2 regions of the Delftia sp. NA_296.1 genome follow, and region 2 is predicted to be linked to the other one. Evidence: predicted binding sites of a transcription regulator. Region 2 holds the regulator's gene; the other holds the start of a gene.

Region 1 (6,638 bases), on a different contig from region 2:
AGCCCTTGTAGCTGGAGTACTGGCCGCGTTCCTTGGCCAGCTCGGTGGAGGCCCAGTAGGCGTAGTAGCAGATGGCTTCCATCGACTGGTCGGCGAACTCCACGGCCGCGTCGCTGGCGTAGGCGATGCGCATTTCATAGAGCGCATCCTGGAAGCCCATCAGGCCCAGGCCCACCGGGCGGTGGCGCAGGTTGGAGTCCTTGGCCTTCTGCACGGCGTAGTAGTTGATGTCGATCACGTTGTCCAGCATGCGCATGGCCGTGGTGATGGTCTTGCGCAGCTTGCCGTGGTCGATGGCGCCATCGACGATGTGGCGCGCCAGGTTGACCGAGCCCAGGTTGCAGACGGCGGTCTCGGTGTCGCTGGTGTTCAGCGTGATCTCGGTGCACAGGTTGGACGAGTGCACCACGCCGGCGTGCTGCTGGGGCGAGCGCACGTTGCAGGGGTCCTTGAAGGTGACCCAGGGGTGGCCGGTCTCGAACAGCATGGACAGCATCTTGCGCCACAGGTCCATGGCCGGGATGCGCTTGAACAGCTTGAGTTCGCCGTTGTCGGCCTTGGTTTCGTAGGCCTTGTAGGCGTGCTCGAAGGCGGCGCCGAAGAGGTCGTGCAGGTCGCCGACATCGGAGGGCGAGAACAGGGTCCAGTGGCCCTTTTCCATGACGCGCTTCATGAACAGGTCGGGAATCCAGTTCGCCGTGTTCATGTCGTGCGTGCGGCGGCGGTCGTCGCCGGTGTTCTTGCGCAGTTCGAGGAATTCCTCGATGTCCAGGTGCCAGGTCTCCAGGTAGGTGCAGACGGCGCCCTTGCGCTTGCCGCCCTGGTTCACGGCCACGGCCGTGTCGTTGACCACCTTGAGGAAGGGCACCACGCCCTGCGACTCGCCGTTCGTGCCCTTGATGCGCGAACCCAGGGCGCGCACGCGCGTCCAGTCGTTGCCCAGGCCGCCGGCGAACTTGGACAGCAGGGCGTTTTCCTTGATGGACTCATAGATGCCGTCCAGATCGTCGGGCACCGTGGTCAGGTAGCAGGAAGACAGCTGCGAGCGCAGCGTGCCGCTGTTGAACAGCGTGGGCGTGCTGCTCATGAAGTCGAAGGACGACAGCAGCTCGTAGAACTCGATGGCGCGTGCATTGCGGTCCTCTTCCTGCAGCGCCAGGCCCATGGCCACGCGCATGAAGAAGGACTGGGGCAGCTCGATGCGCGTCTTGCGCACGTGCAGGAAGTAGCGGTCGTACAGGGTCTGCAGGCCCAGGTAGTCGAACTGCTCGTCGCGCTCGGCCTTGATGGCGGCAGCCAGGCGGGGCAGGTCGTAGTTCAGCAGCTCGGGGTTGAGCAGCTCGTTGTCCACGCCCTTGCGGATGAAGCCGGGGAAGTACTCTGCGTAGGCCGCCTGGATGTCGGCCGGGTGCACGTCACGGCCCATGACCTCGCGCACGATCGTGTGCAGCAGCAGGCGGGCGGTGACGTAGGTGTAGTCGGGGTCTTTCTCGATCAGCGTGCGAGCGGCCAGGATGGAGGCCTTGAAGACTTCTTCGATCGGCACGCCGTCGTACAGGTTGCGCAGCGTCTCGGCGACGATGGGGGCGGCCTGGATATCGGCGTTGAGGTTGCGGCAGGACGCCTCGATCAGCGCCAGCAGGCGGGCCTGGTCCAGCGGCACGCGCTGGCCGTTGTCGGTCACATGCAGCACGGGCGCCGGTGCGGCGGCAGCAGCCGCTGCGGCCTCGGCGGCCTTCTTTTGCTCGGCACGTTCCTGGTTGCGGCGGTCGCGGTACAGCACGTAGGCGCGCGCCACGTCGTGGTGGCCGCCGCGCATCAGGCCCAGTTCGACCTGGTCCTGCACATCTTCAATATGGAAGGTGCCGCCGCCCGGACGCGAGCGCAGCAGTGCGCGAACCACGGCCTGGGTCAGCTCGTCCACGGTCTCGCGCACGCTGGCGGAGGCCGCGCCCTGGGCACCGCGCACGGCCAGGAAGGCCTTGGTCAGCGCGACGGCGATCTTTTGCGGCGTGAAGGGCACCACATCGCCGCTGCGGCGGATGATCTGGTAGCCGTCCTGCACGGACAGGTGATGGGCGGAGGAAGGATTGGCAGCATCACCGTGCGCAGCGGGAGCCAAAGAATTCAGTGCTTCTTGCATGAGTTTCCTCAACGGGTGTTTGTGGATAGAACGGACGCGGACCTGCACTTGGGGCAGGCTTGCTGGGAGATGGAATCGGGGTCGGATGTACACACCGTTTTCACAGGGTGTGCACAGCTTGTGAACACTAGATATGGTGTCCAGCGTGCTTCTGGGCACTACCTGTAGTGTATCGCCGTCTCATGTACACGGGGTACTCACAGCCGGAAAACCGCTGTTTGCGCTGCGCCAAACGGGTGCGCAACCTACAAGCCAATAGCAGCAAAGGCCCGCTGCGCGGTGGCTTGCGGGCGATGGTCCGCCGCAAGCCGCGGCAGCCTTGGCCTTGCGCCGGTCGGACCGCTGAAAGCCCCATGGACAGTGGGGCTGCGACACATGCGTGAATTTGTAAAAAATGATCAGGCAGCCGGTGCGTGCGCCTGGCGCGCCACATCGGTTGCTTTCTGGATTGACACAGCCTTTGTCCTCTGCCTGTGGACAAGCGGGATTTTGCGCAAGACCTGGTGGTGCCTGCGATGAGGGTGTGCGCTTACGTGGAGGGCTGGCCCGCGCCCGGCGGCAGCTGCCAGTTCGCCGTGGCAGGGTGATGGGCCAGCAGCCCGCGCAGCCGGTGCCAGTCGAAGCCAGCGCCCGGATCGCATTTGCGGCCCGGCGCGATGTGCTCATGGCCTGCGAGATGGGCCACGGGGTAGCGCGCCGCGATGGCGTTGCACAGGGCATCGAGCGCCGCGTACTGGGCCTGTTCGAAGCGCAGGCCCTCCAGGCCTTCGAGTTCTATGCCGATGGAGTCGTCGTTGCAGCGGTCGCGGCCCCGCCAGCGGGAAGCGCCTGCATGCCAGGCGCGCGCATCGCAGTCCACAAACTGCCAGACCTCGCCCTGGCGCGTGATGAAGAAATGCGCTGACACCTCCAGGCCGCGTATCCCCTGGTAGTAAGGATGGGCGTCCCAGTCGAGCTGGTTGGTGAACAGTTGCTGGACCGCACCCGTGCCGTACTCGCCCGGGGGCAGGCTGATGGAGTGCACGACGACCAGATCGACCAGCGCCTGGGCCGGGCGCTCGCCAAAGTTGGGCGAGGGCAGGTGGCGGGCCTGCTGCAGCCAGCCGCCTTGCCAGGTCCAGGCCGGGGCCTGGGTGGCTTGCGCCTGTGGATCAGGACTCGCCATGGCCGCCTCCGTCCGTCTCCGCGCTGGCATCGCCGGGCAGGGCGATGTTCAGCCGGTCGATGCGGTAGCGGATCTGGCGCAGGCTCAGCCCCAGCCGTGCGGCCGTGGCCGTGCGGTTGAAACCGTTTTCCTGCAGCGCCTGCACCAGGATGCCGCGCTCGCGCTCGTCCAGCCAGGCCTGCAGGTCGCGGGGCAGGTCGGCATCGGCTGGCTCTGGCGATAGCGGGCTGCCTTGCGGCAGGGGGCGCGAAGGCGAGAGCGGAGGAGAGGGCGAGGCGGATGCAGGCGGTGCGGGCGGGGCTGGTGGCGTGCCGCAGGGCAGCTGCATCTCGGGATCTATGCGCAGCGGTCCGTCCTCGCCCAGCGTGATGGCGCGGTGCAGCAGGTTCTCCAGTTCACGCACATTGCCGGGCAGGGGCAGGCGGGCGATCTGCTGCACTGAACGCTCGTCGATCTCGGGCATGGGCAGGCCGGATTCCTGCGACAGCCGTGCCAGCAGGGCGCGGCACAGGGCAGGCAGGTCTTCGCGGCGTTCGCGCAGCGGGGGCAGCAGTACCTCAATGACATTGAGGCGGTAGTACAGGTCCTGCCGGAAGCGCCCCTGCTGCACATCGGCAGCCAGGTCGCGGTGGGTGGCGCTGACGATGCGTACATCGGCCGCTTCCTCCTGTGCGGAGCCCAGGGGGCGCACGCGGCGCTCCTGGATGGCGCGCAGCAGCTTGGCCTGCATGGCCAGGGGCAGGTCGCCGATCTCGTCCAGAAACAAGGTGCCGCCGCGCGCAGCCTGGAAGTAGCCGTCGCGGTCCTGGGTGGCGCCGGTATAGGAGCCCTTGCGCGCGCCGAAGAACTCGGCCTCCAGCAGGTTTTCGGGAATGGCGCCGCAGTTCACGGCCACCATGGGGCCATGGGCACGCTGGCTGCAGGCATGCAGCGCGCGGGCCACCAGCTCCTTGCCCGTGCCCGACTCGCCATGCACCAGCACCGGCGCCATGCCGCGGGCCACCTTGGCAATGCGCTGCTTGACGGCCTGCATGGCGGGTGACTCGCCGACCATGGCGTCCAGTGCGCCGCTGCCGTTGAGCACCGGGCTGGCGGCGGGAGAGGCCGAAGGGCTGCGCGCCGGCATCACGCCCGGGGCCGGCACACCGCCCACGCCCTGGGCGGCCGAGGCCACGACCAGGCGGAACTGCTTGAGGTCCACGGGCTTGGTCAGGTAGTCGAAGGCGCCTGAGCGCAGGGCCTCCACGGCGTTCTCGGCGGAGCCGTAGGCCGTCATGACCACGCAGCGCTCGCGCCGCTGCTGGCTGCGCAGGTCCTGCAGCAGCTCCATGCCCATGCCGTCGGGCAGGCGCATGTCGGTGATGACCACGTCGAAGCGCTGGGTCTGCAGTTGCTCGCGCGCCTCGCCCACGCTGGCGGCGGTTTCCACGCGGTAGCCTTCGCGCAGAAGGGTCAGTTCATAGAGGGTGCGCAGATCCGGCTCGTCGTCCACGACAAGGATCGATGCGGCAGCGGGCAGGGAGTTCAAAGGCATCACACCACAATCTGATCAAACAGGGAGGCCGGCAGGGCCGAGGCCGGGCCGGCACGGAACACGATGCTGAAGGCATTGCCCTCGACAGGGCCGTGCGGCGTGGGCCGCGACAGCCGCTGGTAGCTGATGCTGGCATCGTAGCGCTGGCACAGCTCGCGGCAGATATACAGGCCCAGGCCGCTGGAGCGGCTTTCCGAAGAGAAGAAGGGCTCGAACAGATGGCGTTGCACCGTGGGCTCCAGCGCGGCGCCGTCGCTCCAGACCTGTAGCCAGATCTGGCCGCCGGCCTGCGCGCCGGTCAGCACCTGCAGCGTGTGTGGCTCGTGGGCGTTGCTGCGGTAGCGCCGGGCGTTGTCCAGCAGGTTCACCAGGATGCGGCGCAGATGCTCGCCATCGAACACCACGGTCTTGTCCCTGGCGTCGAGCAGGAGCTGGATGCTGTGCGCGGGCTGGCCCTGGGCCTGCCATTCCTGGCAAACCTGGGCCACATGCTGGTCCAGGGCCAGCAGGCCGGCATGCGCCTCGCCAATGTGCTGCTGGGCCCGGGCGATGTTGAGTACGTCCTCGACGATGCGTGCCAGGCGCTCGGCATTCTGGCCTACGATGCGGCACAGCTGCTGCTGGGCCGGGTCCTGCGCCAGATCCTCGGACAGCAGGGCATTGGCCTGGGTGATGGCGGCCAGCGGATTGCGGATCTCGTGGGCCACGGCGGCCGACATGCGGCCCATGGAGGCCAGCTTTTCCGTGCGCAGCCGCGCCTCCATCTCGCGCAGATCATGCAAAAAGACCACGCACAGCTGCTGCAGCAGTGCGGGCTCGGCCGCGTCGGCGGCCTCGGATGGGGTGGCGACTTCGGTCAGCCAGGTGCGCAGGTGCAGGCCCGTCATGCCTTCCTGGCCGATGGACTGCAGATGGATGGCGGCCGAGATGGGCAGGTTCTGGGCAAAGCTCTGGGCCACGGCGTCCTGCAGCCGCTGCCAGCCGGAATGCTCCTTGAGGGCGAAGGGCAGGGCATGCGCGTCGGCCAGCCCCAGCAGGTGCAGCGCGGCCGGGTTGGCCTGCTGCACGCGGAACTGGGGATCGACCACCAGCACGCCTTCGCCCAGGTGGCGGATCACCAGGGCATTGACCTGTTCCTGCGTCTGGGCCTTGCGGCTGCTGTGCTGGGCCAGGTGGCGCTCGCGCCGCACGCGGCGTGCCAGTTCGTGCGTCAGATAGGCCACCGCGAAATAGCCTGCGCAGGCAAAGCTGGCCTGGTAGTAGGCCTGGGTGCTTTCTATGCGGCCAGCCACGTCCTGCCATGCCACCCAGCCCAGGGTCAGCAGCGTGACGCTGGCCGTGGTGGCCAGGGCCAGCGTCAGATTGCCCAGCACGGCCGAGATCAGGATGGGAATGGCCAGCAGGGCCGAGTAGTTCAGCGGCCCGGTCTGCAGCATCTGCAGCAGGCAGATGACTGCGATGTCCACGCCGATCACGGGCAGCCAGTGCACGCCGGCGCGGGGCGAGGGCGGCTGGGCGCGTGCCGTCAGCCGCAGCAGCAGCGTCAGCCCCAGGTAACCCAGGCAGACCAGCCAGACCAGGGAATTGCCGCCAGGCTGCACGCTGAGCAGCGCCAGCTGCAGCAGCAAAAGCGCAGTGGCGATGAGCACGCGGCCGGTCAGGAAGCCCTGCCATAGCCGGACAAAGGGGGCGTTGGCGTCGTGCGGCGACTGCGCCGCGGCCTCGTCGATGGTGGGTGGCTGGGGGGGGACCGCGTCCTGCATGCTCAGCGCCGTTGCGCCAGGGTGCGGTGCTCT
Region 2 (6,638 bases):
TTTCTTGCCATCATCCACAACAGCTTCGCCCTGCTGGGCCTTGCTGTGGCCTTCATGGCCATCACCTTGTTCGCCCGTCCTGACCTGCGCGATGCCGGAGAGAGCCAGCTGCGCTCCTGGCTGACCGCTCGCCAGATGGCCGAGCTGGGTGTTCCCGTCGAACTCGCTGCCAGCGATCGGGCGACGGCGACCAACCCCAAGAACCTGCCCAAGGAGCAGGCAGCCGTGGCCTTCTGGCTCAGCAAGAAGTACCGCGTGGCGCCTGAGCCGATCGCGGCACTGGTCAGCGAGGCCTATGACCTGGGCAAGGTCAACCGCCTGGACCCGACGCTGATCCTGGCCATCATGGCCATCGAATCCAGCTTCAACCCGTTTGCGCAAAGCGCTGTCGGCGCGCAGGGCCTGATGCAGGTGATGACCACGGTGCATACCGACAAGTATGAGAACTTCGGTGGCCAGAATGCTGCCTTCGACCCGGTCAGCAATCTGCGCGTGGGCGTGCGCGTGCTCAAGGAATGCATCGAGCGCGCCGGCTCCATCGAAGGAGGCCTGCGCTACTACGTGGGCGCGGCCAACCTGCCCACCGATGGTGGCTACGCCGCCAAGGTGCTGGCCGAGCACCAGCGCCTGCGCATGGCCGCCGGCCTGCGTGCCGTGCCTTTGATGACCGCCAAGGTAGATCAGCCCCGGCAGGCTGTACAGGTTGCCTCCACCAAGCCGGCCACCCCCGTGGCCGAGGCCTCGGGCCCGGCAGCAGCGGCTGCGCCTGCAGCCGTGCCGGTCAGCTCGAGCAACACCTCTGCCCGCTCCGAGCAGGTGGCCCTTCAGTCCCAGGAGCCGGCGCTGTAGCCTGACTTCCCGGCATAGTGAATGCACAGCTGGCCAAGGCCAGCTTTTTTCATGCCCGATCCAACTGCAGATGGCCCACGCAAACGCCTTCTGCAACGCCCCTGCCAGGTCTTCGGCGCCACCGGCTCAGCTACACTAGCGGGGTACGCAACTGGCGATAGGCGCAGCCGCTTCACGCACCGCTGCCGCTGACGTGGAAACCAGCAGAAGGCCCGAGAAGGACCACCTTCTGTGAACCACCGGGGAGCGTACCGCCCAGCCTCCATGCGCACGCGGGATCTGGAGTGTTCCGCCGTTCGCCTGGGCAGCCCTTGGCCTCAAGGGAATTTCAAGTTCACAGGACTGCCATGTTTCAACGCACCAATACCGTCGAGAAGGTCGACGCCGAAGTCTTTGCCGCCATCCAGGCCGAGAACCTGCGTCAACAAGAACATATCGAGCTGATCGCCAGCGAGAACTATTGCTCGCCTGCCGTCATGGAAGCCCAGGGCTCCCAGCTCACCAACAAGTACGCCGAAGGCTATCCGGGCAAGCGCTACTACGGTGGCTGCGAGAACGTCGATGTGGTCGAGCAGCTCGCCATCGACCGCGTCAAGAAGCTGTTCGGCGCCGAAGCCGCCAACGTGCAGCCCAACTCCGGCTCCCAGGCCAACCAGGCCGTGCTGATGGCCTTTGCCAAGCCCGGCGACACCATCATGGGCATGAGCCTGGCCGAAGGCGGTCACCTGACGCACGGCATGCCGCTGAACATGTCGGGCAAGTGGTTCAACGTGGTCTCCTACGGCCTGAATGCCGAAGAAGCCATCGACTACGACAAGATGGAAGCGCTGGCGCGCGAGCACAAGCCCCGCATCATCGTGGCCGGCGCATCGGCCTACGCCCTGGCCATCGACTTCGAGCGCTTCGCCAAGATCGCAAAGGAAGTCGGCGCCATCTTCTGGGTGGACATGGCCCACTACGCCGGTCTGATCGCCGCAGGCGTGTACCCCAACCCCGTGCCCCACGCCGACGTGGTCACCACCACCACGCACAAGAGCCTGCGCGGCCCGCGCGGCGGCGTGATCCTGATGAAGGCCGAGCACGAGAAGGCCATCAACAGCGCCATCTTCCCCGGCCTGCAAGGCGGCCCGCTGATGCATGTCATTGCCGGCAAGGCCGTGGCCTTCAAGGAAGCGCTGTCGCCCGAGTTCAAGACCTACCAGGAACAGGTCGTGAAGAACGCCAAGGTTGTCGCGGAAACGCTGACGGCACGCGGTCTGCGCATCGTCTCCGGCCGCACGGAAAGCCACGTCATGCTGGTGGACCTGCGCGCCAAGGGCATCACCGGCAAGGCGGCCGAAGCCGCGCTGGGTGCCGCCCACATGACGATCAACAAGAACTCCATCCCCAACGATCCCGAGAAGCCGATGGTGACCAGCGGCATCCGCGTGGGCACGCCCGCCATGACCACGCGCGGCTTCAAGGAAGAGGAAGCCCGCCTGACAGCCAACCTGCTGGCCGACGTGCTGGAGAACCCCGCCGACGAAGCCAACCTGGCCCGCGTGCGCGCCCAGGTGGCCGAGCTGACGGCCCGCTTCCCGGTCTACGGCGCCTGAGTTGCACGCATAGAGGCCTGCCATGAAGTGCCCGTTCTGCAGCCATCCGGACACCCAGGTCGTGGAGACCCGTGAGGCCGAGGATGGGGGCTTCATCCGCCGCCGCCGCCAGTGCGGCGGCTGCGACAAGCGCTTCACCACCTATGAGCGGCCCGAGGTCAGCTTTCCCGCCATCGTCAAGAAGGACGGGCGGCGCATCGAGTACGAGCGCGCCAAGCTGCTGGGCTCGTTCAAGATCGCGCTGCGCAAGCGCCCCGTGAGCACAGAGCAGATCGATGCCGCCATCGAGCGCATCGAGGAGCGGCTGCGCAACCTGGGCGAGCGCGAAGTGCTCTCCAGCCGCCTGGGCGAGATGGTGATGCGCGAGCTCAAGCTGCTCGACAAGGTCGGCTACATCCGCTACGCCAGCGTCTACCGCAGTTTCGAGGATGTGGACGATTTCAAGAACGTCATGGATGAGGTGCGCAATCCCGGCTGATCAGGCCGGCAGGACGCAAGAAAGCCGCCCTTGGGCGGCTTTTTCTTTGGTGGCCTGGCAGTGCTTTCAGGGTGCGGCGGCAGGGATGGGAGCCAGGCCCGAATCCACGTCACCGCACTGTGCGCGGTGGCGCAGCGCATGGTCCATCACCACCAGGGCCAGCAGCGCCTCGGCGATGGGCGCTGCGCGGATGCCGACGCAGGGGTCGTGGCGACCCTTGGTGATGACCTCGGTGCTCTGGCCCTGCACGTCGATGGATTCGCGCGGCGTGATGATGGAACTGGTGGGCTTGATGCCTATGCGCACTTCCAGGTCCTGGCCCGTGCTGATGCCGCCGACGATGCCACCGGCGTTGTTGCTGCGAAAGCCTTCGGGACTCAGCGAGTCACCGTGCGTGGTGCCGCGCTGGACCACGCTGTCGAAACCGGCACCGATCTCCACGGCCTTGACAGCGTTCAGGCCCATCATGGCGTAGGCGACGTCGGCATCGAGGCGGTCATACAGCGGCTGGCCCAGGCCCACCGGCATGCCGCTGGCCTGCACGCGCAGCGCCGCGCCGCAGGAGTCGCCCGACTTGCGCAGCGCATCCATGTATTCCTCGTATTGGGACACATCGGCCACCGGCGCAAAGAAGGGGTTGTTGCGCACATGCTCCCAGCTCTCGAAGGGCAGCGACAGCTCGCCCACCTGGGTCATGCAGGCGCGGAACTCGGTGCCGAACTTTTCCTTGAGCCACTTCCTGGCCACGGCACCAGCGGCCACCGTGGGGGCCGTCAGCCGTGCCGAGGAACGGCCGCCGCCGCGCGGATCACGGATGCCGTATTTCTGGAAGTAGGCGTAGTCGGCATGGCCGGGACGAAAGCTCTGCGCAATGTTGGAGTAGTCCTTGCTGCGCTGGTCGGTATTGCGGATCAGCAGCGCGATCGGCGTGCCCGTGGTGCGGCCTTCGTAGACGCCCGAGAGGATTTCCACCGCATCGGGCTCGTTGCGCTGGGTCACGAACTTGCTGGTGCCGGGACGGCGGCGATCCAGTTCTTGCTGGATATCCGCTTCGTTCAGCGCCATGCCGGGCGGACAGCCGTCGATGACGCAGCCTATGGCCGGGCCATGCGATTCGCCGAAGTTGGTGACAGTGAATAGGGTGCCGAAGGTGTTGCCGCTCATAGGCCGACGATTATGCCCGGGTAGCCCGCAAGCGCCGTGCCCGCGGCGGCGGTGCATTGCGCAGGCAGCCATCGCCTGGCGAGAACAAATATAGCTATCGGATTGCAAATATTCATAGTTAAAATTGCAATCCACCCTTTTTCAACCGCCTGCGGATCACCACACAGGCACCAGCCGCAAACTGCGGGAGGTTCGTGAAATGCAGGCCTCTTACGACTCAACGCAAAGCCAGGATCACAGCGACCCTGCGGGCAGCACTTCGCCGGCATCGCCAGGCCTTCAGCACAAGGACGAGGAGCAGGACCTTCGCCCCTCGCTGCTGAATGTGCTGCTGACATCGTCCAGCCCTGGCGATTTCAGAACCCGCAACAGGCTTGCCCAGGCCAAGCAGTACATGCGGGCCCGGCTCGACGACCCCGAGCTCAAGCCCTTGCAGGTGGCCCAGGACATGGGCATGTCGCTGCGCAGCCTGGCGCGGCTGTTTGCCACCGAAGGCCTGACCCCGAGCCGCTGGCTCTGGAACGAACGGCTGGCCCAGGCGCACCTGCTGCTTCGGGCAGACAATGCGCGGCGCGTGACCGATGTGGCGCTGGCCTGCGGCTTCACCAGCTTCTCGCACTTCAGCCGTGTCTTCAGACAGGCCTATGACGTGCCGCCCAGCGCCTTGCTCAAGCCCAAACGCCGCCGCGTGCACTGACAGGTCCTGCAGCCCATCCATTCGCTGTTCACGCGACTGTCTGCTTTGCGCCCTGCGCGCAAAGACAAAGGCCTCCGCCGCATTTTGCGTTCGGAGGCCTTGCTGCTCAAAGTGAAACGGTCGAAAGGTCGAAAGGTCGATATCGCCTCGACGATCAGTCCGCGCCCTGGCGCTCGCCCTCGGGCCAGTCGCGGATGTAGGCCTTGAGCATGCGGTTCTCGAAGTTCTGGCTGTCCACCACGGCCTTGGCCACGTCGTACAGGCTGATCACGCCCATGAGCATGCGCTTGTCCATCACCGGCATGTAGCGTGCGTGGCGGTCCAGCATCATGCGGCGCACCTCGTCCATGTCGGTTTCCATGGTGCAGGTCATGGGAGCGTCGTCCATGGCCGAGCGCACCAGCGTCTCGCCCACCCCGCCGTGCTTGACGAAGCCCTGGATCACTTCGCGGAAGGTCAGCATGCCGACCACGTCGCCATGCTCCATGACCACGAGGGAGCCGATATCGCGCTCCGACATCACCTGCACCGCGCTGGCCAGGCTTTCGTCCGGCGACACCGTGTAGAGGGTGTTGCCCTTGACGCGCAGGATGTCACTTACTTTCATGCCGTATCTCCAAATTTGTCTGTGTCGCCGTGGTTGCGGCAAGCCCGTGTCTGACAGGAAATATAGCCCACAATGCCCGCTTGCCTTGACAACCATGGAGACAGGAATGCCCGGCTACTCGGACCCCGGCTTTGACACCCTGGCGCTGCACGCGGGCGCACAGCCCGACCCCGCCACCGGAGCGCGCGCGACGCCCATCCACCTCACGACCTCGTTCGTGTTCGAGTCCAGCGACCATGCGGCCTCGCTGTTCAACCTGGAGCGCCCAGGGCACGTCTACAGCCGCATCTCCAATCCCACGAATGCTGTGCTGGAGCAGCGCGTCTCGGCCCTGGAAGGCGGCGTGGGTGCCATCGCCGTGGCCAGCGGCCAGGCGGCGCTGCACCTGTCGGTGGCCACGCTCATGGGCGCGGGCAGCCACATCGTGGCCAGCACGGCGCTGTACGGCGGCTCGCAGAACCTGCTGCACTACACGCTGGCGCGCTTCGGCATAGAGACCACCTTCGTCAAGCCCGGCGACATCGACGGCTGGCGCGCCGCGGTGCGCCCCAACACCAAGCTGTTCTTCGGCGAGACGGTGGGCAACCCGGGCCTGGATGTGCTCGACATTCCCACCATCAGCGCCATCGCACATGAGGCCGGCGTGCCGCTGCTGGTGGACTCCACGCTGACCTCGCCCTGGCTGATGAAGCCGCTGGAGCATGGCGCGGACATCGTCTACCACTCGGCCACCAAGTTCCTGTCGGGCCACGGCACCGTGGTCGGCGGCATCGTGGTGGATGGCGGCAGCTTCGACTGGGAAAAGTCGGGGCGCTTCCCGGAGCTGACCGAGCCCTACGACGGCTTCCACAACATGGTGTTCAGCGAGGAAAGCAGCACCGGCGCCTTCCTGCTGCGCGCGCGGCGCGAAGGCCTGCGCGACTTCGGCGCCTGCATGAGCCCGCACACGGCCTGGCTGATCCTGCAGGGCATAGAGACGCTGCCGCTGCGCATGGAGCGCCACATCCGCAATACCGAGAAGGTGGTGCAATTCCTGGCCAGCCATCCGCTGGTGGGCCGCGTGGGCCACCCGCTGCTGGAGACCCATCCCTCGCACCAACTGGCAAAGAAGCTGCTGCCGCGCGGCGCGGGCTCGGTGTTCAGTTTCGACATCAAGGGCAACCGCAACCAGGGGCGCAAGTTCATCGAGACGCTCAAGGTCTTCAGCCACCTGGCCAACGTGGGCGACTGCCGCAGCCTGGTGATCCA

The links. The regulator NrdR, encoded in region 2, represses ribonucleotide reductase genes. The targets are predictions, from matches to a motif close to CACNANATNTNGTG.
Region 1: the regulator NrdR is predicted to act here: its motif matches at 2,269-2,282, upstream of ACUTR7_RS14145 (ribonucleoside-diphosphate reductase subunit alpha).

Annotation. Positions count from the first base shown of each region.
Region 1 is NZ_JBQZGF010000005.1:89,667-96,304, forward strand. It holds gene ACUTR7_RS14145 (ribonucleoside-diphosphate reductase subunit alpha) at 1-2,143, opposite strand, end outside; gene ampD (1,6-anhydro-N-acetylmuramyl-L-alanine amidase AmpD) at 2,673-3,308, opposite strand; gene ACUTR7_RS14155 (sigma-54-dependent transcriptional regulator) at 3,295-4,842, opposite strand; gene ACUTR7_RS14160 (sensor histidine kinase) at 4,842-6,605, opposite strand; gene ACUTR7_RS14165 (PP0621 family protein) at 6,608-6,638, opposite strand, start outside.
Region 2 is NZ_JBQZGF010000004.1:227,438-234,075, forward strand. It holds gene ACUTR7_RS12005 (lytic transglycosylase domain-containing protein) at 1-849, shown strand, start outside; ZMP/ZTP riboswitch at 987-1,162, shown strand; gene glyA (serine hydroxymethyltransferase) at 1,197-2,444, shown strand; gene nrdR (transcriptional regulator NrdR) at 2,467-2,922, shown strand; gene aroC (chorismate synthase) at 2,989-4,086, opposite strand; gene ACUTR7_RS12025 (helix-turn-helix domain-containing protein) at 4,286-4,783, shown strand; gene ACUTR7_RS12030 (CBS domain-containing protein) at 4,938-5,390, opposite strand; gene ACUTR7_RS12035 (O-acetylhomoserine aminocarboxypropyltransferase) at 5,497-6,638, shown strand, end outside.